Regions from separate parts of the Nonomuraea sp. CA-143628 genome, predicted to be linked through region 1. Evidence: riboswitches for the same ligand, from Rfam matches in the RefSeq annotation. Region 1 holds a riboswitch; each other region holds the start of a gene.
What was found. A riboswitch is a leader RNA that binds a small molecule or an ion and turns the genes downstream of it on or off. The one in region 1 is predicted to bind cyclic di-AMP.
Positions count from the first base shown of each region.

Region 1 (10,281 bases):
CCGGCGCCTGACCCCGGTTCGACCTCACCCTCGCTTGCCGGGGCCTGACCCCGCTTCGACCCCACCTCCGCGCCATGAGGAGGATGGGTTCATCAGCTACCACCGGTTGAAGCTGGTGGTTTGCTCTCACGGTCCCGTCTGGGTGAAGGGAGGCCGGTAGCGTGTGGCTGGTTGATGGCAGCCCAGTCCGCTGCGCCGCGTGTGGCGATATTGCGGGCCGCGATGTGGTCGGCGTGCCCAGCGAGGCCACACCTGGTGCAGACGAACCGGCCCCGCGCCGGCCTGTTCGCCCGGCTGACATGCCCGCACTCCGGACACGCTTGCGAGGTGTAGGCGGGGTCGACCAACACGAAGGCGACCCCGGCACGGGCGGCCTTGTAGCGGGTGAAGGTGATCTGCTGGGCGAACGCCCAGCTGTGCAGGGTGCGCAGCTGGAACCGATGAGCCCTTACCCGGCCGCGGATGCCCTGCAGATCCTCCAGGGCGACACCACGACCGGTGCGTTCGGCTTCACGCACCACATGCTTACTGATTTGGTGGTTGAGGTCGGTCATCATCCGGTGCTCACGACCGGTCAGGCGGCGCAGCACCCGCCGCGCCGCCGACGTCCCCTTCTTCTGCAGCCGACGACGTTGCCGGTGCCGCCGCTCCCGCAGCGTGCGGACGTGGCCGTTACCGCCGACCGGGCCCGTCAGGGCAGGGCCGGGCAGCACCGCGCCGTCGCAGGTGACCGCCAGGTTCGCCACCCCTTGATCCACCCCGAGGAAGCCGCCGACCGGCTCACGCACCGCCGGCTTGGGCAGGGTGAGCGCGACCTGCAGCAGCCACACCCCGCGCCAGCAGATCACGTCGACCTCCCCCACCGGCAACGCGTCCACGACCTTGAGATCTTCTGGGCGGCCGGTGTAGGGGACGGTGACGCGGCCGCTGGGGGTCCACAGCGACACGGTCCGGGCGTCACGATTCCAGCTCATCAGCCGGGCGTCGTAGGGGACGGCGCCGTGCGGGCGGAAGATGTGCGCGCGTTTCTTGCTGGCCCGCCGGTTGGCGTAGGCGCCGGCGACCCGGGCGATCGCCCGCACGGCCGCTTGCGAGCCCAGCCCGGCCACCTGCGCACGCACCTCGTAGTAGGCCAGCCGGTGCAACTCCACCACAGTGAAGGTGCGGTGCTGCCAGGCCAGCCGGGACACGACGGTGGCCGCCTCATTGCACAACAGCACCGTCGCCGCCAAGGCGTCGGCCTGGGCTGGGGTGGGTGTGAGTCGCAGTTGCACGATCGTGGGCAGGCCGGTGCGTTTGGTGGCGGAGCGGCGGATCGCCAACGCGCACCTCCTGTAACAGTACTCTCACCCACCGCACATATTACCGAACGTGACCGAGTCTTTCCATACTGTTTTCGAGAGGAGGGGTGGCGCTTCCTCCCGGCCCTAAAGGACCGGGTCTCCGCGCCACCATTCAGATGAACACACGATCTATTGGCCAGACCCGTGTCGGCGCCATCGGGCTAGGCGCCATGCCCATGTCCGTAGCGGGGCACATGCCCGACGAAGCCCAGTCGATCAAGACCATCCACGCGGCGCTCGACGCGGGAGTCACCCTCATCGACACCGCCGACGCCTACACGCCGTCGGCCGACCAGGTGGGCCACAACGAGCGGATCGTGGCCAAGGCCCTGGCGAGCTGGAGCGGCGACACCGGCGACGTGCTCGTGGCCACCAAGGGCGGCCACACCCGGGTAGAGGGCGGCGGGTGGCAGGTCAACGGCCGGCCGGACTACCTGGCCGAGGCGTGCGAGCGCTCCTTGAAGGCGCTGGGGGTGGAGGCGATCGGGCTCTATCAGCATCACCGGCCCGACCCCGCCGTGCCGTACGAGGAGACGCTCGGCGGCCTGCGCGACCTGCTCGACGCGGGGAAGATCCTGATGGCGGGCATCTCCAACGCCAACCCGGAGCAGATCAGGCTCGCCCACGAGATCCTGGGCGGGCGACTGGCCAGTGTGCAGAACGAGTACTCGCCGAAGTTCCGGACCAGCGAGCCGGAGATCGACGTGTGCGCGGAGCTCGGGGTGGCGTTCCTGCCGTGGTCGCCGCTGGGCGGCATCAGCTCGGCGTCCGAGCTCGGCGGCAAGCACACGGCGTTCGGCACGGTGGCGGCGGCGCGGGGCGTGTCGCCGCAGCAGGTCTGCCTGGCCTGGGAGCTGGCGCGCAGCCCCGTGGTGATCCCCATCCCGGGGGCCAGCAGGCCGGAGAGCATCATCGACTCGGCCGCCGCGGCCGACCTCGTCCTCACCGATGAAGAGCTGTCCCTGCTTTCCTAGCCCTACTGCGGGTGGGCTGGGGCCGGTTGGTCGGCCGGCTCCAGCCCGCGCAGCTCGGCCAGAGTCTCGTCGGCCCAGGCGAGCGCCGAACGGCTCTGCGCGAGGCCGAGGCTGAGCGCGTACCTGCCGAACTTCGACGGGTCTTTGCACTCCAGGACGGCCAGCCGCTCCCGGCCCGCCGCCCTGATGCGCTCGACCACCGCGATGGCCGACTCCTTGTCGAGCAGCGGAAGCAGGAACGCCTGGAGAGCCACCTCGCTGCGTATCGCACCGGCCGGTTCGTGCTCGACCAGCCAGGAGCGCAGCTGCTCCGCGCCCTCGGGCGTGATCGCGTACATCTTCCGTCCGCGCGCCCCCTCCGACTCGACCGCCACCAGCCCGTCGGCGGCCATCTTCACCAGCTCCGGGTAGATCTGCGTGTGCCCGGCCTGCCAGACGTGATTGAGCGACCGCTCGAAGGATTTCGCCAGGTCGTAGCCGCTGGCCGGCCCCTTGGCGTCGAGGAGCCCGAGCAGCGCGATCCGTAGGGACATGTCGGCCAGCATAGCAATGGCTTGACATGTCAATTCTTACATGTCACTCTCCACACGTGAATACTGACATGAAGCGCAGAGGCGATGGCCTCCTGCTGGTCGCCGTGCTCGGCGGCATGTTCTTGGGAATGCTCGACCAGACGATCGTCGGTACGGCTCTGCCACGGATCATCACGGAGCTGGGCGGCGTCGATCTCTACACCTGGGTCGTCACGGCCTACCTGCTGACCTCGACCGTGACCGTGCCCCTCTATGGAAGGCTGTCGGACCAGCACGGCAGGAAGCCGCTGCTGTTGATCGGCATGTCCGTGTTCCTCCTGGGCTCGGCGTTGTGCGGGGTGGCGCAGGACATGACGCAGCTCATCCTGTTCCGCGCGTTGCAGGGCTTGGGCGCGGGCGCGCTGCTGCCGCTGTCGATCGCCCTGGTGCTCGAACTGTTCCCGCCGGAGAAGGGCGGGGCCCGGGTGCAGGGCGCGATGGGCGGGGTGATGGCGCTCAGCTACCTCGCCGGGCCGTTCCTGGGCGGGCTCTTCACCGACCACGCGAGCTGGCGCTGGGCCTTTTATGTGAACGTGCCGATCGGCCTGGTGCTGATCGCGATCATCGTGCGGCGCCTGCCGCGCCAGTCGGGGCATGGCGGCGGGCGGCCTGATTATCTGGGCATCGGGGTCTTCACGGTGGCCATCAGCGCGCTGCTCATCGGCCTGACCGAGAAGGGGCTCGACGGCCACACCTGGACCAGCGTCCCGGTGATCGGGCCGATCGTGCTGGCTCTGGTGTCGCTCGTGGTGTTCGTGGTGGTGGAGAGGCGGGCCGAGGCGCCCATCATGCCCATGCACCTGTTCCGGAACCGTACGTACACGCTGGTCAACGTGACGTCCTTCTTCACCGCCTTCTGCATGTTCGCCGGTGTGGTGTTCCTGCCGCGCTACTTCCAGGAGGCGCTCGGCGCCAGCGCCACCGAGTCGGGGCTGCGGATCTACCCGCTGACCCTGGCCATGGTGGTGGGCAGCATGGTCGTGGGCGCGCTGATCAGCCGGACGCGCGTCTACAAGCCGTGGCTGGTGGCGGCGCCGTTCCTGCTGGTCGTGGGCACGCTGCTGTGCGCCGGTCTGACGCTGGACACGCCGCCCTGGGTGCTCGTCGGGTGGATGGCGCTGATCGGCCTCGGCATGGGCCCGATGCTCTCCGGCCTGACCGTGGCCGTGCGGGACTCGGTGCCGCCCCAGTACATGGGTACGGCCTCGGCCAACCTGACCTTCTTCCGCCAGATCGGCGGCTCGGTCGCCCTGGCGCTGGCCGGCACCGCCTACACCTCTGTCATCGCCACCGAGGCGCCGCTGCACGGGCTGGCCGCCGCGCACGCCTCGGCCGCGGCCCTGGTCATCCCCTCGCTGGGTGTCGTGGGCGCCCTCGTGGCGCTGGCCGCCCTGATCGCCATGCCCGGTGCGCGGATCGACCGCGAAACCCCGCAGCCCAAGGTCGAGGCCAGTTTCGCGTCCTGAGCGCCGTCATGCGAAGCTGTCCTTGTCCCCAACACCAGGAGGTCCTCATGGCGGAAACACCGGAGCCGGAAGTCGACGAAACTCCCGAGGACGAGATGAAGCGCAAGTTCCGCGAGGCGCTGGAGCGCAAGCGTAACCAGCATGCCGACTCGAGCGCGGGTGGCAGGGGCAACGACCCTTCCAAGATTCACGGCGCTCACGGGCCCGCCGCCAGCAAGCGTTCTTTCAGGCGGAAGAGCGGCGGTTGACCTGAGCTTTTCTGGGGGTACGGCATGCCGTACCCCCTTTTTTCTTGACCCTCTAGGTAGATCTTCGCCCGTTTCATGGGCTTATGTTTGCCTTTGTCCGGTTTGCTCCCTATAGTTCATGGAGTTACCAGCCGGTGACTTTGGGGCTTCAACAGGGGAGTACCAACCGGCAGGCGCCGAATCCCGCTCGCGGGAACCGGGGAACCAAACGTTCCTTAGGGGTGAATCCGACCGCGGTCGGTAGGGCATCTCCACGTCCGAACCCGTCAGCTAACCCGGTAGGCGAGATGGAGAGGACACCTACCGCATGCGTAACCCCCGCGTCGTGCCGCCAGCCCGCGTGTTGTCGTCCGCCGACTGACCGGCGCCTTCCCCCGCTCTTCCACGCTCCGCGTAGCGCCCGTTTGGCGTTTTGCCCGGCTACGCCCATCTTTCGCGAGCGCAATCCCCTTGTTCCCGTATAAAGGACTTTGCTACTCCATGTCTGTTCGATCTGCCATGCTCACCGCCGCAGTCGTCGGTGCGATCTCCATCGGCGCAGGCACCGCCGCACACGCCGACACCGGCAGTGACAAGAAGGTCCTGCTCAAGGGCAAGACCACCGCGTCCTACTTCTGGGACGACTCCTCCGGCCGCGCCGGGGACACCGGGTTGCCGGCCAGCGGCAAGCCCATGCAGAAGGGGCTCGCCGCCAGCCCGAGCTGGCCGCTCATGACCGAGGGCTATGTCGTCTACAAGGGCAAGAAGATGCCCTTCTTCGTCGGCGACCGCGGCCCGGGTGTGCCGTCCTCCAGCGGCGTCATGCTCGACCTCGACGCCAAGACTTTCGCCGCCCTGACCGGTGGCCGCTTCAACTCCAGCACGCTGGGCGTGGACGGCAACGGTGGCGCGGGCCACATCAAGATCGACTACGTCATCACCAAGTGGGGTAGCGGCCCGGGCAAGAAGAACTACCCGCTGCCCTACTCGACCGGTTCGTACGCCGTCGTGGACCACAACCCCGCCAAGCCCCCGAAGATCGTGACCGAGGGCGACAAGCCCGCCGCGGTCAAGCCCGCTCCCGCCAAGGCTGTGCCGGTGGCCGCCAAGAAGGCCGACAAGGCTGAGGAGAAGATCGTCGAGTCGAACGCCATCGGTGGCGCCGCCGCGGCGGTCGCGCTGGCCATGTTCGGCGGCTCGACGGTCGGCCGCGAGCGGATCCGCAAGCTCGTCCGGCGCTGACGGCCGTCAGGTCCGAAGACGGTCTCGATGACGGCCGTCAGGTCTGGAGCCGACGGCCTTGATGGTCGTCGATTTCGAGGCTGACGGTCTTTGCGTCCCGGGAAACAGAATGTCATTCTGACCTCGTGACCACGCTTGCAGCCGCGAACGGCATCGAGATCGCGTACGAGTCCTTCGGCTCACCCGGCGGACGTCCCCTGCTCCTCATCATGGGGCTCGGCGCCCAGCTCATCCACTGGGACGACGAGCTCTGCGAGCTCCTGGCGGAGCAGGGCCATCACGTTGTCAGATTCGACAACCGTGATTCCGGACTTTCCACACACCTGCACGACGAGGGCGTTCCCACACTGGGGACGTCCTCTTCGTATCTGCTGGACGACATGGCCGACGACGCGGCCGGGCTGATGGACGTCCTCGGCTGGCCCGCCGCCCACGTCGTGGGCGCCTCGATGGGCGGGATGATCGCCCAGACGCTCGCCATCCGGCACCCCGAGCGGGTGCTGACCCTTACCTCGATCATGTCGACCCCTGGTCCGGACGTGGCCCCGCCCACGCCGGAGGCCAGCGCGGTGCTGCTCGCCGCGCCCCCGACCGATCGGGAGGCCGTGCTCGCCCAGTCCTTGAGGACCTGGGCGGTGATCGGCTCACCCGGCTTCGACATGGACCGGGAACGCATCCTCCGGCTGTCCGGCCAGGCCTACGACCGGTGCTTCGACCCGCCGGGCACGACCCGGCAGCTGGCCGCGATCATGGCCTCCGGTGACCGCACGGAGCGGCTCGGCACGCTGGGGATCCCCGCCCTGGTCATCCACGGCGAGGCCGACGCGCTCGTCCCGGTCGCCGCCGGCCACGCCACGGCGGCGGCGATTCCGGGCGCCACGCTGCTGACGTTCCCCGGCATGGGCCACGACCTGCCCCGGCCGCTCTGGCCTGAGATCGTCAGCGCCATCACCAAGCTCACCACGAGCTGACATACCAGGGATGGTCGGTGGCTCGTGTCCGCCGCGCCCGGACACGAGCCACCGGGTCTCTCAGACCTCCAGCTTCTCCTCGATGCCGCGTAGCTGGTGCCGGGCCAGCGCCAGATTGGCCCGTGACCGGTCCAGGGCGAGATAGAGGAAGAGCCCCTTGCCGCCGCGGCCGCTGATCGGCCGGATGATGTGATACTGGCCGCTGAGCGTGATCAGGATGTCCTCGATGGCGTCCTTGAGCCCCAGCGAGTCCATCGTGCGCAGCTTGGCCTTGACCACCTCCGTGTTCCCCGCCGCGGCGACCTGGAGATCCAGGTCCTTGGAGCCGCCGAGCGCGCCCAGCGCCATGCCGCTGCCGTGATCGACGATCACCGCGCCGAGCGAGCCGTCGATCGTCATCATCTCCTTGAGAGAGACGTCCATGCTGGCCATGCCTTCCTCCGTTCAGGCTCAGTGAATCCGTGCTGAGATGGCGGCCACGCTGGCCGCCGTCTTGCGCCCCTCCAGCCGGAGCAGCCCGAGATTGGTGCCGGGCTCAGCCAGGACTGCGAGGACGATGGTGGGGCCCGCCGCGTAGAAGGCGGCGAAGCCGGCGGTGCCGGAGATGAGCGTCTCCTCCAGTACGCCCTGACCGGTCATGATCGTCATTCGCCTGCTCAGCGCGAGCAGCGCCGCCGACAATGCGGCGACCTGCTCGCCACTGCCGTCGGCGTTGTCGCAGGCGATGCTCATGCCGTCGACCGTGCAGGCGACGCTCCCGCTGATGTCCGGAGTGCGCTCGCGCAGGAGAACCATCTCCCTGAGCACTTCTTCACGCAGCTCCACCGGTGGCCTCCTTTGCGGGCGGGGGAACCTCATGTCAGCTCCTCCAGTGCCTTCTTCAGGCGCATCAGCAGGGCCAGGTCCGTGGGGTCCGCCGTGACCGGCGGGCCGAGCGGCAGGCCGGGGGCACGGGGATCGTGCGGCGGCCGTTCACCGGTGGCTACCCGCCCCCGATGCGGCAGCGCACCCCGCCCGTCTCCGTCGCTCTCTGCCGGGCCCGCACTCGCGGTCCCCGCCGCGCGCTCACTGGCGCTCCCCGCCCTGTGCTCACCGGCGGTCTTCGCCGCGCTCTCTTCCGGGGCTCGCGACGTGCCGCGCGTGGCGGCGCCCTTGAGCGGGCCGTCTGGGGCGTGCGTGGTCGTGGTCGTCTCCACGGGCGGTGCCAGCAGACCGGCCGCCGCCATCCTCCGTACGGCCAGCAGCACCGAATAGCCGGACCTGCCGATCCGCTTGGCCAGGTCGAGCGGTGTCGCCTCGGCCCCCGCCCCGGTGACGACCTCCCACTGGACCGAGTCCAGAGTCACCCCGCTGCCCGGCAGACACGGCGCCGGCCGTACCGGTGCGGTGTCCAGCTGGGCGGACGGCCAGATCTGCGCGAGATAGGCGCGGCGGCGCGCGCACTCCCGCATCAGGCCCGCCACGTCGAAGAACCACTGGCCGCCCAGCCAGTGCTGCTCGCCCGGCCGGAACTTCGGCCGCGACCCGCCGGCCGGCAGCAGGAAGAACGCGGCGTCCAGGACGGCCCCGAGCACGCAGTACTGCAGCTCGCCCAGGGTGACGGGCCCCTCCTCCAGCAGGCGCGCGCAGCCCCCGTCGTGCTGCAGCCTGCGCAGCGCGGTCTCCGGCAGCCGCCCGCGCGCCGCCAGCAGCCGCTCGACGCCGGGGGTCTGGGCGCACTCCATGTACGTGACCCGGCCCTCGCTGAGGAAGATCGTCCCGGCCCGGCCCACGCGGAGGGCGCCCGTGGCCCGTTCACGGGCTAGGCCGGCCAGAAGCGTGTCCAGCGGTGCCATGGCTCAGGTGAGCAATTGGCGGGAGATGTTCAGCAGGCGGTATCGCGCCAGGGCGAGATTCGACCGTTCCAGGTCGAGGCGCAGGTAAATGACGAGCGGCCCCTCGAATACCGTTTCGAGGAATCTGAGTAAATGATGGCCTTTGTCGGTAGTGACCAGCATGTCGTCGATACGAACGGTTTCGCCGGGGCAGGAGCGGGCCAGGCCGTCCATGGTCGCGCGCAGCGTCTCGGTCAGGGCGGCGGCGGAGCTCTCGGCGTCCACGCCCTGCGGTGGCCCGCTGATGGCCACGGCCATGCCGCTCGTCTGGTCCACCAGCATCGCGTCCAGCGCGCCTGGTATCGCCATGACCTCGGTCAGGCAGTCATCCAGTCCCAGCACGTGACCCTCCCACGCCGTCATGAGGACTGGGACAGCGTAGGAGCGGCGGATGACGGCCGGGTGATCGGATAAAGCGAGATATGTATGAGGTTAAAGATGTCTACGGCCAAGGTGGAGAAAAACCTAACCGCGACGGAGATTTCCTGATTAGGGGTATTGCTTGCGATATTTAAGAGCTTCGCTCACATTATTCTCGGCCCGGCTCGCCGATGTCCAACGGATACTCTGGAGAATATGAAAATCCTTCTCTTTGGCGCGACCGGCATGGTCGGTCAGCGCATCGCCGCCGAACTGGCGGCCCGCGGCCACGAGGTGACCGGTGTCAGCAGGTCGGGACCGGTCAAGGGAGATGTGCGCGATGCCGCCACGCTGGGCCGCGGCCACGACGCCGTGATCTGCGCGATCGCTCCGCCCCGCGACGGGAGCGAGCCCGAGGGACCGTTCCTCGACGCCCATCGCGCCCTCATCGACGGCGTCCGCGCCTCCGGGGTCAGGCGGCTCGTCGTCGTCGGCGGCGCCGGCGGCCTGGAGGTGGCGCCCGGTGTCGACCTGGTCGACACGCCCGGCTTCCCGGAGATGTACAAGAAGGAAGCGCTGGCCCAGCGGAGCGCTCTCGGTCTCTATCGCGAGGTCGACGACCTCGACTGGACCTACGTCTCCCCGGCCGCGGAGATCGCGCCCGGAGAGCGTACCGGCCACTTCCGTGTCGGCGGCGACCGGCTTCTCACCGACGCCGAGGGCAACAGCCGCATCTCCGCCGAGGACTACGCGATCGCGATCGCCGACGAGGTGGAGAAGGGCGAGCACCCGCGCCGGCGCATCACGGTCGCCTACTGAACTCCGTCCGACTCCTTGAGGTCCGACTCCTTAAGGTCCGGCTCCTCAAGGTCCGACTCCTCAAGCAGGTCGTCCGCCTCCTCCAGGAGGCCGCCCGGCTCCTCGGGCAGGAGGGCCTTCTCGTCGGGCTTGTGGACGAGCACCTTGTCCACGTACGACTTCACGGCGGCCGCGATGCCCACGTCGGCCCCGGCCGCCTCCGACAGGTACCACCGGTGGTCCAGCACCTCGTGGAAGAGCTGCGCGGGCTCCAGCTTCCCGCGCAGCCGGGCCGGAATGCCCTCGACCGTCGGCTGGAACACCTCGGCCAGCCACCGGTGCGCCACGATCGCCTCGTCCTCGTGCCGCAGGCCCTTGGCGACCCGGAACCCGTCGAGGTCGTTCAGCAGCCGCCTGGCCTGGTTCTCCTCGACGTCGAGTCCGGTGAGCCGGA
Region 1 is NZ_CP192072.1:2,680,512-2,690,792, forward strand. It holds gene ACQP2T_RS12580 (CDGSH iron-sulfur domain-containing protein) at 1-11, shown strand, start outside; gene ACQP2T_RS12585 (RNA-guided endonuclease InsQ/TnpB family protein) at 93-1,322, opposite strand; gene ACQP2T_RS12590 (aldo/keto reductase) at 1,514-2,317, shown strand; gene ACQP2T_RS12595 (PadR family transcriptional regulator) at 2,320-2,850, opposite strand; gene ACQP2T_RS12600 (MDR family MFS transporter) at 2,907-4,355, shown strand; gene ACQP2T_RS12605 (DUF5302 domain-containing protein) at 4,403-4,603, shown strand; cyclic di-AMP (ydaO/yuaA leader) riboswitch at 4,768-4,903, shown strand; gene ACQP2T_RS12610 (hypothetical protein) at 5,084-5,824, shown strand; gene ACQP2T_RS12615 (alpha/beta fold hydrolase) at 5,950-6,795, shown strand; gene ACQP2T_RS12620 (hypothetical protein) at 6,856-7,227, opposite strand; gene ACQP2T_RS12625 (roadblock/LC7 domain-containing protein) at 7,246-7,620, opposite strand; gene ACQP2T_RS12630 (hypothetical protein) at 7,650-8,630, opposite strand; gene ACQP2T_RS12635 (roadblock/LC7 domain-containing protein) at 8,634-9,032, opposite strand; gene ACQP2T_RS12640 (NAD(P)-dependent oxidoreductase) at 9,246-9,848, shown strand; gene ACQP2T_RS12645 (DUF4032 domain-containing protein) at 9,842-10,281, opposite strand, start outside.

Region 2 (10,281 bases), 2.3 Mb from region 1:
GTATTCAGATCCGCCAGGCGCAGAGTTCTCGCCGGATTCGTCCTGTGGATACGGCGGCTGTCCGGTGCTCACCGTGTCACCTCGCTTCGAGTGCGCATGTGGCACGTGTCAGGACACATGCCTGTGCTGCCCAACGTATCGACATAGGTATCAACAATCACCTTTCCCATTAGTCAAGGTCCGCGTCACCCGATGTCAGGTGGAGAAGCATGCGGGTGTTCCCCAGGGTGTTGGGCTTGACGTGTTCGAGGTCGAGGAACTCGGCGACACCCTCGTCGTACGAGGCCAGCAGCTCCGCATAGACCTCGGGTGAGACCGGAGTGCCCTGTACGGGACGGAATCCATGCCTCGCGAAAAAATCCACCTCAAAAGTCAGACAGAAAACCCGGCGCAGGCCGAGTTCCCGGGCCGTTTTGATCAAGGAAGAGACGATCCGGTGCCCGATTCCGAAGCCTCGGAACTCCGGATCGACGGCCACCGTGCGAATCTCCGCGAGATCCTCCCAAAGCACGTGCAGCGCGCCGCAACCGACCACTTGGCCGCCGCGCTCGGCGATCCAGAACTCCTGCACGTCCTCGTACAGAGTGACGGTGGCCTTCTCCAGAAGCCGGGGCCCGGCGCCCGCGTAGGTGTCGACCAGGAGACGGATCGTCCTGACATCCGGCGTGCGGGCACGCCGGACGACGACTTCCGTGTCCGGGACTGTCACTTCGGCGACCTGCTCCATGGGTCTCCAGCGTACAGATCCGATTACGGCCTCCCCCTAACTCTGACGTCTCTCCCATCTCATGACATCTCGTGGTTGATCGAGCACGATGAGGGATCCCCTTGGCCGACAGGCTTCCATGTCTTGGCGAACTTGGTGCAAAAAGGACATAAAGTTTGTTCAGCACCGGCAGGCACGAGACCACCTCGTGACCCTTCGGTTGCGAAACCTCTACAGACTTGGCAGTTCTGGTTGAGCACGAACCCGGAGTGCACTAGTGTCCAGCGACGATGTCACTCACGCGAGCCAGCGTGGAGACGCGCCCAATCCCCGTAAGGGGAGCCGGGGACCCGCCGGTGGCGACCTCATCCCGACGCCACCACCCATGGGGTGAATCCGAGCGAGTCGTTCGGTAGGGCTGCTCCGGCCCGAACCCGTCAGCTAACCCGGTAGGCGCCGATGAGAGGAGCTGGTTGGTGAAGCAGACCCGCGATCGCGAGGGGAAGCCGGCAGGCGCTCACGCCCGCCCTCCGGAGCTCCGGAAGATCCCCACCCGACTGGGTGTCATCGCGGCGACCATCGCCACCCTCCTCTTCGCCATACCCGTCGGCTCCGCCGTCGCCGATCCCAAGCCCTCGCTGAAGGACCTGTCCAAGCAGGCCGAGGAGCTCCACACCGAGATCGAGACGCTCAGCGAGCAGTTCAACGGCCAGCGAGAGAAGCTCAAGACCGCCAAGAAGACGGCTGAGGCGGCCCAGAAGACGCTGTCCACCAGCGAGGCCGATCTGGCCGCCAAGCACGCCAAGGCCGCGCTGCTGGCCCAGAGCGCCTACATCAACGGCGGCTTCGGCCAGCCACTCAACTTCGCCACCTCCGACGACCCCGAGAACTTCCTCGACCGGGCGGCCACCACCTACGCGCTGGAGCAGCAGCAGGGCTTCGAGGTCAACCAGGTGACCACGGCCAGGCAGGCCGCCGAGGAGGCCAGAGCCAGCGCCAAGACGCGCATCGACGAGGTCCAGAAGATCGTCGAGGACCTCGGCACCAAGCGCGACAAGATCACCAGTCTCGTCACCAAGGTCGAGAGCAGCCTCTTCAAGCGGGCGATCGGCGAGGCGGGCCGTCCCGGCACCCGGGCCACGCGGGTCGACCTGCCGGTCATCGGCGCCGGCAAGGCGGCCACGGCCGCCAGGTGGGCGCTCACGCAGCAGCTCAAGCCGTACGTCTGGGGCGCCGAGGGGCCGACCTCGTACGACTGCTCCGGCCTCGTGATGGCGGCCTACCAGCGGGTGGGCATCTCACTGCCGCACTACACCGGCGACCAGTGGACGGCCGGACGGCACATCTCCAAGGAGGAGCTGCGCGCCGGCGACCTGGTCTTCTTCTATGGCGACCTGCACCACGTCGGCATCTACATCGGCGGCGGCATGATGGTCCACGCGCCGCAGACCGGCGACGTCGTACGCATCGCGTCCATCGCCCGCCGTCCGTTCGCGGGCGCCGTACGCATCGCCGACTGACCTCCGGACACCACGACAAGCACTCTGACGGCTGGAGCCCGGGCGGCTGGGCCGATAGAGCGGTCAGATGAGCTGACGGCGGGCGGCCCAGGCAACGGCCTCGATCGCGGTGGCGACGCCGATGCGATCGCAGATACCCCGAAGTCTCCGGCGTACCGTGCGCCCGCTGATATCCAGTCGTCTGCCAACCCGATCAACCGTGACCCCCTTGGCAAGCTCCGCCAGCAACGCCAGATCCGCGTGGCTAAGCTCGACGCCCTCAGTGAGCACATACATCGGGAGCCCTCCCCCCAACAGCAGAACTCGAGACGTCTATGTCCGAGCAGGGCTGCTGCTCGTCCTCGCAGACGGTAAACGCATTCTGGAAAGGTCGTCAAGCCAGCGAATACCGCTCTCTGACCATCGCCATTGACATGATCGGCAGTATGTGAAGTACTCGCCATATGTCGGCACACTTCGGGGCTCGATGAGGGATCACAGCCGCCCTTACAGCCCTCTCCCCAGGGGCACTGTGGACCCGCTGGGCTTAGATCCACAAAACGCGAATATTATTCGCCTTCAATATGCGAGATATCGGAAATGTGGCTGCTTGGGGCACTCCTTCGTACCCCCGCGCGGCCGGGTCGGCAGTGCGTGCCAAAGACCATGAACGGTTCATGCGCCATAGGGGGCGCCGCTCATCGCGGCCCGGCGCAGGCGGTCGGGAGATGGCCGGCTCACCGCGTCGGCCCGCGTCAAAAAACTGGCGAAGGTCGTCGCTCGCGTAAAGAAACTGGCGGAAATCGCCGCCCGCGTTCTCCTACTCGCCGCAGGAGATTGGACCGCTGTCAACCTCACCGCCGACAGCGCCCGCGAACCGGCGAGCCGGACGGGTACGGCCCGTCGTGGGAGCCGGGCCGACAGAACCGATGCGGCCCGGCGTGGCAGCCGGGCCGACACCCTTCGGTGGCAGGTGGGTCAGTTGGTCGGCTTGACCAGCGGGAACAAGATCGTTTCCCGGATGCTCTTGCCGGTGAAGGCCATGATCATCCGGTCGATCCCGGCCCCCATGCCACCCGTGGGCGGCATGGCGTACTCCAGCGCCTGCAGGAAGTCCTCGTCGAGCTGCATGGCCTCAGGGTCGCCTCCGGCGGCCAGCAGCGACTGCTCCACCAGGCGCCGGCGCTGCTCGACCGGGTCGACGAGCTCGGAGTAGGCGGTGCCCAGCTCCGTGCCGAACCCGATGAGGTCCCACTTCTCGGTCAGCAGCGGGTTGTCGCGGTGCTGACGGGTCAGCGGGGAGGTCTCCAGCGGGTAGTCCATGACGAACGTCGGCTGGATGAGCGTGTGCTCGACGAGGGCCTCGAAGATCTCCTGGACGAGCTTGCCCTGGCCCCACTTCGGGTCCCAGTGGATCTCGCGCCCGTCGGCGAGTTTCCGGACCTGCTCCAGCGGGGTCTCGGTGGTGATCTCCTCGCCGAGCGCCTCGGACACCGCCCCGTACAGGGTGATGCGCGGCCACTCCGGGATGCCCAGATCCACCTCGACGCCGTCGTGAACGACCACAGAGGTGCCCAGGGCGGCCACGACGGCCTTCTGGTACATCCGCTGGGTAAGGTCGGCCATGTCGTTGTAGTCGAGGTAGGTGCCGTACGCCTCGATCATGGTGAACTCGGGGTTGTGCGTGGAGTCCGCGCCCTCGTTGCGGAAGTTGCGGTTGATCTCGAAGACCTTCTCGATGCCGCCGACCACGAGCCGCTTCAGGTAGAGCTCGATCGCGATGCGAAGGTAGAGCTCCATGTTGTACGCGTTGATGTGGGTCTTGAACGGCCGGGCCGCCGCGCCACCGTGGATCGGCTGCAGCATGGGCGTCTCGACCTCGAGGTAGCCCTCCTCGTGCCAGAAGTCGCGCACCGCGCGCACCGTGGCGCTGCGGATGCGGGCCATCTCCCGGGCCTCGTCGTTGACGATGAGGTCGACGTAGCGCTGGCGTACGCGGGCCTCGGGGTCGGTGAGGCCGACGTGCTTCTCCGGCAGCGGGCGCAGGCACTTGGCGGTGATCTGCCAGCGGTCGGCCAGGATCGACAGCTCGCCGCGGCGGGAGGTGATGACCTCACCCTCCACACCCACGTGGTCGCCCAGGTCGACGTCGCGCTTCCAGGCCGCCAGCGACTCTTCGCCGACCTTGTCGAGCGAGATCATCACCTGCAGGTCGCCGCTGCCGTCGCGGAGCGTGGCGAAGCAGAGCTTGCCGCCCACGCGGTTGAGCATGACGCGGCCCGCGACGCCGACCTTGTCACCGGTCGCGGTGTCCGGATCGAGGGCCTGGTATTTCTCCCTGACCTCCGCGTTGGTCGCCGTGCGGGGAAAGGTCACCGGGTAAGGATCGACGCCCTCACTGCGAAGGCGGTCGAGCTTCTCCCTCCGGATGCGCATCTGCTCGGGAAGTTCGTCGCTCACAGCATCAAAGCGTAGGGGATATGGCGAACTGCAAGGACTCGTCACCTCTCTGCAGGGTGGCTGCAAGAACTCTCCCGTACAAATGCCACATCGAGCTCAGGGGGGAACCGGCAAGGCGCCGGCCCAGGGGGAGCTCAAGGAGAGATCATGATGAAGAAGCTCGCGACCGGCCTCGCCGCCGTCGCCGCCACGAGCGCGCTGGCCCTTGCGCTGCCGTCGGCCGCCAGCGCCAGCACCGCGGACTCCGACTCCTGGGGTCCGGTTTACTCGCAGCACTACCAGGCCAAGGCCTCCGGCTGGGTCAGTGTGGATTGGGCCGACGACGACCACGAGTCGAACACGATCACTGTCAGGGGCAAGCTCTGGGACCTGGACAACCGCAGCTACGACGAGGGCGGCAAGTGCGCGTACGTGAAGTTCCAGGCCAGCGACTTCGACGACAACTGGTCGACGGTCTACACCAAGAAGTACTGCGGCTACCCGGCCTTCAAGCGCTTCTCCTTCGACAGCGACGACGTCTCCAGCCTCCGCGTGAAGGTCTGCCAGATCGACCTGCACGGCTCCTACCCGCGCAACTGCGGCAGCTGGAGCTCCATCTACACCGGCGACTCCGAGACCGAGTAACCGGCCAGGTAGAGACGGTCCACGAACGCAAGCGGCCCCCTCACCCGAGCGGGGGGCCGCTTGTTCATGCCGTGTTCCGGTTGTAGATCAGCCGCAGGCCGATCAGGGTCAGCCACGGCTCGTGCACGTCGATCGAGCGCGACTCACCCACCACCAGCGCCGCGTGCCCGCCGGTGGCCACCACCGTCACCTCGTCGGGGTCGTCGGCCAGCTCGGCCGTCATCCGCTCGACGATGCCGTCGACCTGGCCCGCGAAGCCGTAGATGATGCCGGCCTGGAGCGCCTCGACGGTGTTCTTGGCGATGACCGAGCGCGGCCTGACCAGCTCCACCTTGTGCAGCTGGGCGCCCGCCGCCGCCAGGGCGTCGACGGAGATCTCGATGCCGGGCGCGGTGACCGCGCCGATGTACTCGCCCTTGGCCGACACCGCGTCGAACGAGGTCGCGGTGCCGAAGTCGACGATGACGCAGGGGCCGCCGTACTGGTCGATGGCCGCCAGCGCGTTGACGATGCGGTCGCTGCCGACCTCCTTGGGGTTGTCCATGCGGACGGGCACGCCGGTGCGTATGCCCGGCTCCACGATCACCGCGGTCACATCGCCGTAGTAGCGGCGGCACATCTCGCGCATCTCGTTGAGCACGCTCGGCACAGTCGAGCAGATCGCGATGCCGCTGACATCGGCTCCCTTGAGCAATGGGGACTGGGCGAGCAGCCCTTGGAGCACGACCGCGATCTCGTCGGCGGTGCGGCGGGCGTCCGTGGCCAGCCGCCAGTGCTCGATGACTTCCTCGCCCTCGAACAGGCCGAGCACCGTGTGCGTGTTGCCGACGTCGATCGTTAGCAGCATCGATTACCCCCGTAGATCCAGTGCGATGTCGAGGGCCGGCGCCGAGTGCGTGAGCGCTCCCACCGCAAGGTAGTCAACGCCAGTTTCGGCCACAGCACGGGCCGATTCCAAGGTCAACCCTCCACTAGCCTCAAGCTTCGCCCGATTTCTCACGATGTGGACGGCTTGGGCGGTCTCCTCGACCGTGAAGTTGTCGAGAAGGATCTCCTCGGCGCCTTCTTCGAGCACCGGGCCGAGCTGATCGATCCGGTCCACCTCCACCTCGATCGGCAGCTCCGGATAGCGCTCTCTCACCGCGCGGAACGCCTCGGCCACGCCACCGGCGGCCACCACGTGGTTGTCCTTGATCAGCGCCGCGTCCGACAGGGACATCCGGTGGTTGACGCCGCCGCCGCACCGCACCGCGTACTTCTCCAGTGCCCGCAGCCCGGGCAGCGTCTTGCGGCTGTCACGCACCCTCGCCCGGGTGCCGCTGACCGCCTCGACCCACCTTCCGGTCAGTGTCGCGATGCCGGACAGGTGCGTGACCAGGTTGAGCGCGGTGCGCTCCGCCGTCAGCAGGCCCCTGACCGGGCCCTCCACGGTCATCAGTACGTCGCCCGCCCGGACGCGCTCGCCGTCCTTGGCCCGCCGCTCCGTACGGGCCGCGCCCAGCCGGACGAACACCGCCTCGGCCACGGCCAGCCCGGCGACGATGCCGTCCTTGCGGGCCACCACGTCCGCGACCGCGCGCTGCTCCGCCGGAATGGTGGCCAGGCTCGTCACGTCGCCCGCCTCCTGGAGATCCTCGGCGAGCGCCCGGTCGATCAGCGCGTCGATCTCCGCCGGATCCAGCCCGGCGGCGGCGAGCTCCTGCGCCAGTCGCGGCGGCGTGGTGTCGCCGTGCGGCGTGTACGTCATCTGGGGCCCCTCCTCGGTCAGGGTCACGTCCAGGTGGCCCAGCCAGTCATTGTCGTCTCGGTCGGGGAAGTCCTCGCGCCAGTGCGAGCCGCGGGTCTCCAGCCGGGCCCAGGCGGCGCCGACCAGCACGGTGGCGACGGTCAGCAGGTTCGTGGCCTCCCACGACTCCGTACACGGCTGCACCTGGACGGGGGTCCAGCGGGCGTCGCGGAGCGCCCGCGCCGTCTCCGCGAGCGACTCGCGGCTGCGCAGCACGCTCGCTCCCCCGCTCATGCGGGCCTGGACCTTGGTACGGATCCGCGGGTCGGCCAGGCCCGTTGCCGTCTGAGCCCGCTGTATCGGCGCCTGCTCCCCGGCCCCGCTCACCGCGTGGATGTCCGCGGCGATGCGCTCGGCGAAGACCAGGCCCTCCAGCAGCGAGTTGGACGCGAGCCTGTTCGCGCCGTGCACGCCCGTGCAGGCGACCTCGCCGCACGCGTACAGGCCCTCGATGGAGGTACGGCCGTGCAGATCGGTCCTGACCCCGCCGCTGGCGTAGTGGGCGGCCGGGGCGACGGGGATGGGCTCGGTGGCCGGGTCGATGCCGTGCTCGCGGCAGACCGCGTAGATCGTGGGGAAGCGGGTCTTCCACCGCTCCGCGCCGAAGTGGCGGCCGTCGAGGAAGACGTGGCTCTGCCCGCTCTCGCGCATCGTGCGCATGATGGCCTTGGCGACGACGTCGCGCGGCGCCAGGTCGGCCAGCTCGTGCACGCCGTTCATGAACGCGCGGCCCTCGTGGTCGATCAGGAAGGCGCCCTCGCCCCTGACCGCCTCGGAGATCAGCGGCTGCTGCCCGGTCGACTCCTCGCCGAGCCACAGCACCGTGGGATGGAACTGGACGAACTCGATGTCACGCACCACGGCCCCCGCCCTGAGCGCGAGCGCGACGCCGTCGCCGGTGGAGACGACGGGGTTCGTGGTGGACGCGTACACCTGCCCCATGCCGCCGGTGGCCAGCACGACCGCCCGCACGTGCACCGCGCCCACGCCGTCGCGGGCGCCCTCGCCCATGACGTGCAGCGTCACGCCCCTGGCCCGGCCGCGCGCGTCCGTCAGCAGGTCGAGGACCAGCGCGTGCTCGATGACCTCCACCGCGCCCGCCCTGACCGCCTCGACCAGCGCCCGCTGCACCTCGGCTCCGGTGGCGTCGCCGCCCGCGTGCACGATCCTGTCGCGCCGGTGGCCGCCTTCCCGGGTGAGCTGGAGCTCGCCGTCGGGGGTCCGGTCGAACCGGGCGCCGCGCTCCATCAGCCGCCGCAGCGCGCCCGGCCCCTCGGTCACCAGCGTCCGTACGGCCCGTACGTCGCACAGGCCCACTCCGGCGATCAGCGTGTCGCTCAGGTGCTCGTCGGGGCTGTCGCGCGGGTCGAGCACGGCCGCGATCCCGCCCTGGGCCCATCGGGTCGACCCGGACGAGAGCACGTCCTTGGTGACGACGAGGACCTTGGCCGCGGGATCCAGCTCGGCATAGCGCAGGGCCACGGTCAGCCCCGCGATGCCGGAGCCCACGACGACCACGTCCGCCTCGGCGATCCAGCCGGGATCGGGGGCCGTCAGTCGGAGGGGAATCGCCGGTGCACTCATGGAGTCTCCTCATTGAGGCGATTTCGTCAACATGACGATAACCCACGAGCGAAGGTGGTGCCTCCGGGGGGTGGCTCAGCCCTCCGGGTACGCGTAGAGCTGTGGCGATGCCTCTGTCAGGCCGGATCGAGCGACAGGACGGCGTTGTCGATCAGCCGGGTGGTGCCGACCTTGGCGGCCACCGCCAGCACCGCCTCGCCCCGATACGACTCGCTCACCTCGGCGAACGTGGCCGGATCGACGAGCACCAGGTAGTCGAGCGCGAGCCGGGGAGCCGCGCCCTCGAGCACGGCCAGCGCCGCCGCCCGGATCCTGGCCGGGACGGGCTCAGCCGCCCCTTCCGCAAGGGCCGCCGCCTCCGCCGCGCCCGCCCGTAGGGCCCTGGAGAGCGTGAGAGCGACCTGCCGCTCGTCGGCGGACAGGTAGCGGTTGCGGCTCGACAGCGCCAGGCCGTCTGGCTCGCGGACGGTCGGCGCGCCGACGATGTCGATCGGCAGGTCGAGGTCGGCGACCATTCTGCGGATCATGGCGAGCTGCTGGGCGTCCTTCTGCCCGAAGACCGCCACGTCGGGCTGGACGAGGTTGAACAGCTTGAGCACCACGGTGAGCACACCGTCGAAGTGGCCGGGCCGGACGGCGCCCTCGACGATCGTGCCCATCTCGCCCGACTGGACGCTGACCTGGCGACCGGCGGGGTACATGTCGTCGGCCGACGGGGCGAAGACGACGTCCACGCCCTCGGCCCGGCACGCCTCCAGGTCCGCGTCGAACGTCCTCGGATAGCGGGAAAAATCCTCGTTTGGCGAAAATTGCAGAGGATTGACGAAGATGCTGACCACGACGTGGTCGGCGCGGACGCGGGCCTCGCGGATCAGGGAGCGGTGACCCTCGTGCAGCGCACCCATGGTGGGCACCAGCGCGACGCTCCCCTCGCCGCGCGCCTTGACCAGGTCGGTGCGGTTCTTGGCGACGATCAGGTCCATATGTTGCCTCCGAGCGCGTCGAGCAGGCGCTCGGCCTCTTCGGGCTTCAGCAGCCCCGCGGCGAGCGCGCGGTCCGCCGTGAGCCTAGCGAGGGCGATGTAGGCGTCGGCCGCCTCGGGTGCCGCCAGGATCAGCGCGTCCACATGCTTGCGTACGGTGCCCGCGTCGCCCCGCACCACCGGACCGGTCAGCCCGGCGATGCCGAGCCGCAGCACGTTGTCGAGCGCCGCGCCGAGCAGCGGGCCGAGCATGATGCCCGGGTGCTCCACACCGATGCCCCGCAGGAGCTCCTGCGACTCGGCGATGAGCGTGACCATGTGATTGGCCGCCCCGGCCAGGGCCGCGTGGTAGAGGGCGCGGTCGGAGTCGGCGATCCAGACCGGCTCGCCGCCCATCTCGATCACCAGGGCCTCGGCGATGGGCCTGAGCGTGTCGGGCGCCGTCACGCCGAACGAGATGCCGGTGATGCGGTTGAGGTCGTCGTCCCTCCCGGTGAACGTCATCACCGGATGGAGCGCGAGCGGCAGCGCGCCCGCCCTGGCGGCCGGCTCCAGCACCGACAGCCCGTACGCGCCGCTGGTGTGCACGAGCAGCTTGCCCCGCAGGTCCGCGCCGGTCGACGCGAGACCGTTGACCAGA
Region 2 is NZ_CP192072.1:381,030-391,310, reverse strand. It holds gene ACQP2T_RS01900 (RDD family protein) at 1-72, opposite strand, end outside; gene ACQP2T_RS01895 (amino-acid N-acetyltransferase) at 170-727, opposite strand; cyclic di-AMP (ydaO/yuaA leader) riboswitch at 1,017-1,177, shown strand; gene ACQP2T_RS01890 (C40 family peptidase) at 1,183-2,226, shown strand; gene ACQP2T_RS01885 (LuxR C-terminal-related transcriptional regulator) at 2,290-2,502, opposite strand; gene lysX (bifunctional lysylphosphatidylglycerol synthetase/lysine--tRNA ligase LysX) at 3,184-4,641, opposite strand; gene ACQP2T_RS01875 (hypothetical protein) at 4,813-5,289, shown strand; gene ACQP2T_RS01870 (type III pantothenate kinase) at 5,354-6,136, opposite strand; gene ACQP2T_RS01865 (L-aspartate oxidase) at 6,140-8,659, opposite strand; gene panC (pantoate--beta-alanine ligase) at 8,776-9,642, opposite strand; gene ACQP2T_RS01855 (Rossmann-like and DUF2520 domain-containing protein) at 9,633-10,281, opposite strand, start outside.
Region 2: another riboswitch for cyclic di-AMP. It lies ahead of ACQP2T_RS01890 (C40 family peptidase); the one in region 1 lies ahead of ACQP2T_RS12610 (hypothetical protein).

Region 3 (10,281 bases), 5.4 Mb from region 1:
GCAGCGGGTCGGCGCCGTGCAGCGACAGGAGCAGCACGCCGTCGACGTGCTGCCCCGTCAGGTAGTGCTCCAGGCGTTCATGCTCCTCCTGCGACTGGGCCATCGCCAGGATCAGCTGGAGCCCGGTCTCGGCCAGCGCCGAGCCGATGCCCCTGATGGTCCCGGCGAAGTAGGGCTCGTCGAAGACGCGCAGCTCGGACTCCGACACCACCAGCGCCACCGTGTCGGTGCGCCGGGTGACCAGCGCCCGCGCCGCGCGGTTGGGGACGTAGCCCAGCTCCTGGATGGCCTGTTGCACGGCGTCGCGGGCCTTCTCGCTCACGTTGGGTGAGCCGTTGATGACTCTCGACACCGTGCCACGGCCTACTCCGGCCAGAGCGGCGACTGCCTCAAGAGTCGGTCGGTTCATGACGTCTATTCTGCCGGATGATCTCCGAGTACCAGATAGCGCTGTCCTTGAGCACGCGCCGCTGGCTCTCGAAGTCCACGTGCACGAGGCCGAAACGCTTGCCGTAGCCCCATGCCCACTCGAAGTTGTCCATCAGTGACCAGGCGAAATAGCCCTCCAGCGGCACCCCGGCGTCGATCGCGTCGCGGCAGGCGCGCAGGTGGTCCTCGAAGTAGGCCACCCGCTCGGAGTCGTGCACCCGGCCGTGCTCCAGGACGTCCTCGAAGGCCGCGCCGTTCTCGGAGACGACCATCGGGATCGCCGGGTAGTCCCGCGCCACCCTGGTCAGCACCTCCACCAGGCCGCCCCGGTCGATCTCCCAGCCCATCGCGGTGACCGGCCGGCCGCCGTCGACGAACGACACGTGCTCGCTGCCCACCCAGGGCGAGGCGGAATCCGTGGGCGCCGCCGCCGCCGAGGCCCTGCCGCCTGGTGCTCCCGAAACCGTGAAGCGGCTGTAGTAGTTGACGAGCAGCACGTCGATCGGCGCCTTGATGGTCGCCAGGTCACCGTCCCTGATGAAGCCCAGGTCCATCCCGAGGTCGTCGAGGACGTCCTGCGGGTAGCGGCCGGTCATCAGCGCGTCGAGGAAGAACCGGTTCTGCAGCCCGTCGATGCGCCGCGCCGCGTCCTGGTCCGCCTCGCTGTCGGTGGCTGGGGTGATCGCGTAGAGGTTCACGCAGCCGCCGACCCGCCTCGCGCCCATCGCCTGTACGGAAAGGCCGTGCGCGAGGTTGAGATGGTGCGCGCCCCTGATCGCGTTCTCCGGCTCGCGACGGCCAGGGGCGTGCTCGCCCGAGGCGTAGCCGAGGAACGCGGTGCACCATGGCTCGTTGACGGTGCTGAAGGTGTGTACGTGGTCCTTCAGCGCTTCGTGCACGGTCGCCGCGTAGTCGGCGAAGCAGTAGGCCGTGTCGCGGTTGGGCCAGCCGCCCCTGTCCTCCAGCGCCTGGGGCAGGTCCCAGTGATAGAGGGTCAGCCAGGGGTCGATGCCGTGCTGTCGCAGCTCGTCGGTGAGTCGCTTGTAGAAGTCGAGGCCCTTCTGGTTGATCTTGCCGGACCCGTCGGGCTGGATCCGGGGCCAGGAGACGGAGAAGCGGTAGGCGGTCAGGCCCAGCTCCGCCATGATCTGGGCGTCTTCCCGGTATCGGTGGTAGTGGTCGATGGCCACGTCCGCGTGGTCCCCGTTGAGCACGCGGCCTGGGGTCTTGGTGAAGGTGTCCCAGATGGACATGCCGCGCCCGTCCTCGGCGACCGCGCCTTCGATCTGGTACGCCGAGGTGGCCGCGCCGAACGCGAATCCCGTGGGGAACTGCAGCCCGGCACGCGTCTGTTCCTCTTGTGTCGTCACGCCTTGACCGCACCTTCCATGAGTCCGCCGACGATCTGGCGGCCGAATGCGACGAATACCGCGATGAGCGGAATGATGGACAGCGCCGTTCCCGCGAAGATCAATGTGTAGTTGGTGGAGAACCTGGCGTTCAGCGAGGTGATCGCGATCTGCACGGTCGGATTGTCCGGAGTAAGGACGATCAGCGGCCACATGAAGTCATTCCACATCAGCATGAACGTGTTGATCCCGAGCACCGCCATGCCCGGCCGTACGGCCGGCAGCACGACGTTCCACCAGATCCGCAGGGTGGCCGCGCCGTCGACCCTGGCCGCCTCGACCAGTTCCATCGGCACCGCCTGGCGGGTGTACTGGGTCATCAGGAACACGCCGAACCCGTTGAGCAGGTACGGCAGGATGACCGCCTTGAGAGTGCCCGTCCACTCCAGGCTGACCATCAGCCGGTAGAGCGGCACCACGCCCATCTGCTGCAGCGGCACCGCCATCGTCAGCAGTACGGCCAGGAGCAGCACGTTCCTGCCCTTGAACGACAGGTTGGCGAAGGAGAAGCCGGCCAGCGTCGAGATGATGACCACCGAGACGGTGACCACGCTCGCCACGATGAACGAGTTGGTCAGGCCGAGCAGGAAGTGGGCGTCCTCGTTGTTGAGCACGGCGACGATGTTCTGGCCGAGATTCCCGCCGGGCAGGAACGGCGGCGGCACCGCGACCGCGTCGGCGTTGGTCCGCGAGGCGATGACCAGCATCCAGTACAGCGGGAAGGCGGACAGCACGATGGCCAGCGCCAGCATGACCCGGGTGATGAGGGTCGGCGACCAGTTGATCATTTGGTGCCCCCGATCCTGCGGACGAACAGGAAGTTGATCAGTGCGCCGATGAGGATGAGCAGGAACAGCAGCCAGGCCGCCGCGGCGGCGTAGCCGTAGTCGAACTCGCGGAAGCCCTGCTTGACGATGAACATCGCGACCGTCTGGAACTGGCCCTGCGACCCGCCGTCGACGTTGCCGTTGTAGAACGTCGTCGGCTCGGAGAACAGCGTGAGCCCGCCGATCGTGGAGTTGAGCACCACGAAGATCATGGTCGGTCGGAGCATCGGCAGGGTGATCTGCCAGAACTGCCGCCGCCGCGAGGCCCCGTCGATGGCCGCGGCCTCGTACAGGTCGCGCGGGATCGTCTGCATGCCGGCCAGGAAGATGATCGCGTTGTAGCCGGTCCAGCGCCAGTCGACCATGGTGGCGATGGCCAGCCACGACGGGACCCGCTCGGCCCGCCAGTTGATGGCGTCCACGCCGAACCAGCTGAGGATCCAGTTGACCAGCCCCCAGTCACGGGCGAAGAGCTGGGTGAACACGACCGCCACCGCGACCACCGAGGTCACCAGCGGCAGCAGCACGCTCATCCGGATCGCCAGGCGCAGCCGGAGCCGCTTGTTCAGCGCGTTGGCCAGGAACAGCGCCAGCAGCAACTGCGGGATGGTGGCCAGGAGGAACATGCCGACCGTGTTGACCACGGCGTTCCAGAAGTCCTCATCGGCCAGCAGCTTGGCGTAGTTGCCCAGCCCGGTCCACTTCGTGGTCCCGGCCAGATCGTAGTCGTAGAGCGAGTAGTAGAGGGTGAACGCCAGCGGGAAGAGCCCGAAGGCGGCGAACAGGATGAAGTACGGGGACACCAGGGTGTACGGCATCACCTTGACGTCCAGTCTGGAACGCCAGCGGCGGCCGGGCGGGAGGTGCTGGCTGCGCCGCACCTCCCGCGGAAGGGTGTCGATACTCATAAGAGACCTTTCGGCGGCAGTAGCCCGGCCCGCTCATGGCGGGCCGGGCAGGGAAGATCAGCCCGCGGCCTTCACCGCGTCGTCGACCAACTGCTGCCAGGCCTTGCCGTAGGGCACCGAGCCGTCGTCCATGCCCTGGATCACCGACTCGATGGCGTTCTTGACCTGGGCGTGCTTCACGCCGAGGAAGACCGGCTGGAGGCTCGACGCCGACTTGGCGAAGATCTCGCCGATGGGGGCGTTGTTGAAGAACTCGTTCTTCGCGCCCTGCACGGCCGCGTCCTGCTGCGCCGCCGTGTTGCTCGGCATGTTGCCGAAGTCGGTGAAGATGCTCGCCTCGGTCTGCGCGCTGGTCAGGTAGTCCGCCACCGCGGCGGCTTCCTTCGGGTGCTTGCTCTGCTTGGGCACCGACAGCCAGGAGCCGCCCCAGTTGCCGCCGCCGCCGGGTACCGCGGCCACGTCCCACTTGCCCTTGCCGCCGTCGCCCGCGTTGCCGCTGACCACGCCGAGCATCCACGACGGGCAGCCGACCGTGGCGAACGCGCCCTTCTGAGTGCCCGCCGCCCACTCGTCGGTGAAGTTACGCAGCTTGGCGGTCAGGCCCTGCTGGCTCATCTTCGTGGCGAAGTCGAAGCCCGCCTTCACCGCCGGGTTCTTGTCGACGATGAGGTTGTTGTCCTTGTCGAAATAGGTGACGTTGCCGTTCTTGGCCGCCTCCTGGTAGAGGACCACCTGGTAGAGGGTGTTCGTGCCGTCGGCGAACTTGGTGTCCTTCACCTTCGCCTGGAACTGCTGGCCGACCTTCATGAAGGCGTCCCAAGTAGGCCAGAGGGCGCTGACCTTGTCCCGCTCGGAGGGTAACCCGGCCTTCTTGAACAGATCCGAGCGGTAGCAGATGCTCATCCCGCCGATGTCGGTGCCCAGGCCGAACAGCTTGCCGTCGGCGGTGAGGCCGTTCTCCCACTTCCAGGCGGGGAAGTCCGCCTTGCGGGAGTCCAGGCCGAATTCCTTCAGGTCCGCCCACCACTCCGGGTGCGCCTTGGCCAGGCCCATGCCACCTTCGTCGATGCCGACCACGTCGCCCGCGCCGTTGCCCGCCTGCAGCCACTGGATCATCTGCGGCCAGTACTGCTGCTCGAACTGGTCGGTCAGGTGCTCTTCCTTGATCTGGATGTCCTTGTGCTCGGCGTTCCACTTCGTGATGGCGTTCTTGTAGCCGAAGTTCGAGCCGCCGCCGAAAGTCTGCACCCGGATCGTGACCGGTTCGGCGGCCGCCGAGGACGCGGGTGCGTTGCTGGCCGCCGGAGTGCCGCCGGAGCCGCAGGATGCGACGGTCAGGGCCGCCGCCGCCAGGGCGGAAGCCGCGGCGAGACCGCCGCGACGCTTGCGGTTCAACATGGTGGACCCCTTCTCGGGTGAATGGGTGGGGGAGGTGCACCGCGACACACGCTCCGGGCCGCGGTGGGAAATCCTTGGGAGCGCTCCCACAAAGGGTGCACTTATGGCCTGTGCCCGTCAATGCGCTGAAACGCAACCGTTACCAATGGTGCGATTTCTCATTCAAAAAGGGGATTTTTGGTTACTTACGACGCAAAGAGCCGTTTGGGAGCGCTCCCATCACAAGAGGCTCGTTTGTGTTTGCTTTCTGGGCATGTCGCCCACACACTGCGGGCTTTTCTCATGGTCACGCCCGTGGTCACGAGCGCGGTCGGGCTCGCGGTCGCGCTTGCTGCGGCGTCCGTACGGCGTGTTGGCGGGGATCAGCGGGCGACAGGGATCAGCAGGCGGCGGCGCGCTCTCGCAGCAGGGTGCGCTCGCGGGTGTTGCGGGTCATGGCCGCCGCCCGTTCGAACTCGGCGCGCGCCTCACCCTTTCGCCCCAGCTTGACCAGCAGATCCCCGCGTACGCTCGGCAGCAGGTGGTAGCCCTTCAGCGCCGGTTCGTCGACCAGTTGGTCCACCAGCTCCAGCCCGACCGCCGGACCATACGCCATGGCGAGCGCGACCGCCCGGTTGAGCTCGACGACCGGGGATCGCGACATCCGTGCCAGCGCCTCGTAGAGGGTGGCGATGGCCCGCCAGTCGGTCTCCTCGGGGGTGAGCGCCCTGGCGTGACAGGCGGCGATGGCGGCTTGCAGCACGTACGGGCCCAGGTCGCCGCCGAGATCCTCGGCCCGCTGGAGCGCGTCCAGGCCACGGCGGATGAGCAGGCGGTCCCAGCGGCCCCGGTTCTGCTCCAGCAGCAGGATCGGCTCGCCGGACGGTCCCACCCGGGCGGCAGCGCGCGACGCCTGGATCTCCATCAACGCGACCAGGCCGTGCACTTCGGGCTCCTTGGGCATCAGCCCGGCCAGCACCCGGCCGAGCCGCAGCGCGTCCTCGCAGAGTCCGGGCCGCATCCAGTCATCACCGGCCGTGGCCGAGTAGCCCTCGTTGAAGATCAGGTAGATGACCTCCAGGACCGACGACAGGCGTCCGGCCAGCTCCTCGCCCTGCGGCACCTCGAACGGCACCTGCTTGTCGGCCAGCGTCCGCTTGGCTCGTACGATCCGCTGCGCCACCGTCGGCTCCGGGACCAGGAACGCCCTGGCGATCTCGTCAGTGCTCAGCCCGCCGAGCACCCGCAGCGTGAGCGCCACCCGGGCCTCCGTGGACAGCACCGGATGACACGCCGTGAACACCAGCCGCAGCAGGTCGTCCTCGATCTCATCGGCGCCGGGCAGTTCCTCGTCGGCACCCGGCTCCTCCGACAGCTCGCGGCCCATCTCGGCCAGCTTGCGCGCGTAGCGTTCCTGACGACGCAGCAGGTCGATGGCGCGGCGCTTGGAGACGGTCATGAGCCAGGCGCCGGGATTGCCCGGCACCCCCGACTCCGGCCACTGCTCCAGCGCCGCGACCAGGGCGTCCTGGGCCAGCTCCTCGGCCAGGCCGAGGTCGTGCACCAGCCCGGTCAGGCCGGCGATGAGCCGCGCCGCCTCCATCCGCCAGACCGTCTCGATCGCCCGATGCGTATCGGAAGCCATCACCTGGCCATAAGACCAGCCCGCCCCAGCTCCCGCAAGCTCGGGGCTTGGGGGAAGGGGCTGGGGGCCGGGGGACGGTCCGCCCTCACCCCGCCGCCGGGGTGATCGTGACAAGGCCCTTTCGCGGTGCGCCCCGACCCGGCCGGGGGCGATCGTGACAAGGCCCCTTTCGCGGTGCGCCCCGACCCGGCCGAGGTGATCATGACAAGGCCCCTTTCGCGGTGCGCCGCCCGGCGGGCGAGCCGGTCGCGGAGTCGGGCCGTCACGCTGGGGTCGGGCGGCCACGCCGGGGTCGGAGAGCGGTCCGAGTCCGGGAACGGAGTAGGCGGGGAGCGGGGGCTCCCTGGCGGGGCAGCGGCTTCTACCGTTCGGCGGAACCTCTCAGGCGCTCGCGCAATGGCGCCTCGCGTTCGGCCGCCTCCGGGGTCATCGACTCGTCCGGCAGGTCGGCGGCGTCGAACACCTGCCAGACATCCAGCCCGACCCCCTCATGCCCACCGGGAACCGGCACCCGCAGCGCCCATTCGATGGCCTCTTCCCGGGACTTGACCTGGATCAGCCAGAACCCGGCGATGAGCTCCTTGGCCTCGGCGAACGGCCCGTCGAGCACCGTCGCCTTGCCATCCTTGGTGTAGGCGATCTGCGCACCGTGGGAGCTGGGGTACAGCCCTTCGGCGGCCAGCAGCACCCCCGCCTTGGCCAGGCTCTCGTTGTAGGCGCCCATCGCGTCGACGAGCTCCCGGCTGGGCAGTTCGCCGGCCTCGGTCGCCTCGTTCGCCTTCCCTACGATCATGAACTTCACGATCCGCCTCCTTCACTCTCACGAACGCGTCGAACGGTCAGACCCCGAATCGACACGTGAGCAGAGGAAGAGTAGTACGCGGCGCGGATCGACGACGCCCGTCTGGTGGGGCTGTCCCTCCCGACTTGTGGGATCCAACGCCGATCTCCCCGCGAAGACGTGGCGTCGCGGGGAGATCGGCCGGATGGGGGCCCGGTTTTGCGTCAGATGTGCTCGGCGGGGTTCGCCGGGAGGTAGAAGTTCCAACTGCCGTGTCCCTCGTGGGCACCGCCTGCGGGGCAGTGTCCGTTGTCGGGGCGGCCATTCCACCAAAGGGTGTAGCACTTGTTGCAGAAGCGCCAGTTGTCCTGCTGCGTCGTCGGTGACATGTCCCCTCCTCAGTATCGAGAACCGGCTCGCTGTCCGGCCACCGTCAGTGTCTGAGGTGACGGCAGGCCCGTGACATCCCCAAACTTGGGGGGTTGCGGTCTGATGGGCAGATAAGGCAGCCATGCGCTGTTCAGCCCAACGTGATGGGCTTTTCGGCAAGACGCTGGTACGGGAGCGTAAGACGCCGACGAGCGCGCATCCGGAAGGACGCGCGCTCGTCGGCAGGAGAGCCCTCGATCAGGAAGTCGTCAGGCGCCGTAGCTCGGGTAGCCGTAGCCGACCACCTGGGACGTCTGCCGGACGCGCTGCTGGACGCTGCCGTTGCCGGTGTTGCCCTCGATCGTGGAGATCGTGCCGTCGTGGTTGTCCTTGACGACGAAGCCGACGTGCTCGATGTCGTCCAGGCTCTTGCTGCCGCCCCACGAGAAGAACACCACGGCGCCCGGCTTCGGGGTCGTGCCCCAGTGGTTGTTGCGGGCGAACCACTTCGCGTGCTCGACCGTGTAGGCGTCCCAGCCGATCATGCTGCGCGCGCCGGACTGGTCGCCGACCCACGAGACGAACATCGAGCACCAGGCGGCGTTCAGGTAGTCCGCCCGGGTGCCGCCGTCGCGCCTGAGGGTCTCCAGGGCGCGCGGGGAGTTCATGTACCACTTCTGGAACTTGGTGCCGCCGCCATAGGCGTTCTCAGTGGTGCCGACCTGGGCCTTGGCCAGTGCCAGAACCCGCGAGACCGTGGCCTTGGCCTTGAGCTCGCTCTCCGGGTGGCTCTTCGCGGCGGCGGCGTGTGCCGGAGCCGCGGCAGCGTGGGTGGCGGTGGTGTCAGCGTGGGCGGCGGACTGGCCGGCGAAAACGGCGGCCGCGACGCTCACGCCGAGGACGGCGTGAGCGAAGGTCGACTTGGTGCCACGAAAAAGATGGGACTTGGCCATCGAGGGGGTAACTCCTTGCTTCCATGCCGCTTACCGGGTTAGCTGACGGGTTCGGACGTGGAAGCTGTCCTACGGCACGTGACGTGCCGATACACCCCAAAGGACGGTGGGTCCCCGGTTCCGCGCGAGGCGGATTCAGCGGTCACAGGACGGTCCTGTGATGCCTTTGTGCGATGGTCTGGCAACGAACGGACAAACCGGACGTATGCCTCATATGACCACAAAGGTAATGCAAGTGGCAAGGGTCTTACAAATGGATAAACCCCCAGCTAGGAGAGTTGCCCCCTCGCGTCGGCCAGAAGCCCCATCATGGCAAGGCTTTCGTCAAGTGGCATGATCGCGGATTCGGTCCTGCCTTCGGTCATGGCGTCCCGTACCTCGCGCACCTCGCCGGCGTATCCGTTGTCCGCCGGATCGAGCACGAGCTCCTCGGTCTCCATCGACGGCCCGCTCAGCACGACCCGCTCCGGCGCCCAGAACGGCGCCTTGATGTGGGCGCGCATGTCGGTGCCCACCACGAGGGCGTCGTTCGCGTACGGGCCCAGCAGCGAGCACTCCACCAGAGCCCGCCTGCCGTCCGGATAGACCAGCAACCCGCCCGCCTCCGCGTCCACCCCCGAGGGCGCCAGCGAGCCCGTGACGTGCATCCGTGAGGGCATCCCGAGGAACAGCTGCGCCAGCCCGAACGAGTAGACGCCCAGGTCGAGCAGCGCCCCGCCGCCCAGCTCCGGCGCCCACAGCCGGTGCGCGGGGTCGTACGGGGCCTTGAAGCCGAACGACGCCTGGACCGAGCGGATCTCCCCGAACCGGGGATCGGCGGCCACCCGCTGGATGAGCGGATTGAACCGGGTCCACATGGCTTCCATCAGGAACACCCCGGCCTCGCGCGCGAGGCGGACCATCCGCTCGGCGTCGGCGACGGACGCGGCGAGCGGCTTCTCGCACAGCACCGCCTTGCCCGCCGCGATCGCCGCCTCGGCGACCTCCAGGTGCTGGGCGTGCGGGGTCGCCACGTAGACGGCGTCGACGCCGGGGTCGGCGCACAGCTCCGCGTACGAGCCGTACGCCGACTCGGCGCCCAGTTCCGAGGCCAGCGCCCGCGCGCGGCCGAGGTCGCGCGAACCTACGGCGGCCACCCGCATCCCTGGCTCAGCGGCGATGACCGCCCCGACCCTTGCGGCGATGACACCCGTGGCCGCGATACCCCATGAGAGATCCTTCATGAGGAAAGATCGTAGGGAATCACCCCATCCAGGCGAAAGTGTCCGGGTTGGGGCCGATGCGGCCGTTCTCCTGGTTCAGCGCGCCGATGGCCGCCATGTCCTCGGTGTCGAGGACAAAGTCGAACACCTCGAAGTTCTCCTTGATCCGCGCCGGCGTGACCGATTTGGGGATCACCACGTTGCCGAGCTGGATGTGCCAGCGCAGCACGATCTGCGCAGGCGTCCTGGCGTGCTTCTCCGACAGCACGGCGAGCGCCGGGTCGCCGAGCAGGCCCTTGCCCTGCCCCAGCGGGCTCCACGCCTCCGTGAGGATGCCGTTGTCCTCGTGGAACTGCCGCATCCGCCGTTGCTGGAAGTGCG
Region 3 is NZ_CP192072.1:8,070,560-8,080,840, reverse strand. It holds gene ACQP2T_RS36835 (LacI family DNA-binding transcriptional regulator) at 1-409, opposite strand, end outside; gene ACQP2T_RS36830 (GH1 family beta-glucosidase) at 390-1,799, opposite strand; gene ACQP2T_RS36825 (carbohydrate ABC transporter permease) at 1,796-2,626, opposite strand; gene ACQP2T_RS36820 (carbohydrate ABC transporter permease) at 2,623-3,573, opposite strand; gene ACQP2T_RS36815 (ABC transporter substrate-binding protein) at 3,631-4,971, opposite strand; gene ACQP2T_RS36810 (RNA polymerase sigma factor) at 5,351-6,595, opposite strand; gene ACQP2T_RS36805 (YciI family protein) at 6,957-7,388, opposite strand; gene ACQP2T_RS36800 (hypothetical protein) at 7,601-7,765, opposite strand; gene ACQP2T_RS36795 (CHAP domain-containing protein) at 8,015-8,698, opposite strand; cyclic di-AMP (ydaO/yuaA leader) riboswitch at 8,711-8,849, opposite strand; gene ACQP2T_RS36790 (Gfo/Idh/MocA family protein) at 8,968-9,921, opposite strand; gene ACQP2T_RS36785 (aldo/keto reductase) at 9,941-10,281, opposite strand, start outside.
Region 3: another riboswitch for cyclic di-AMP. It lies ahead of ACQP2T_RS36795 (CHAP domain-containing protein); the one in region 1 lies ahead of ACQP2T_RS12610 (hypothetical protein).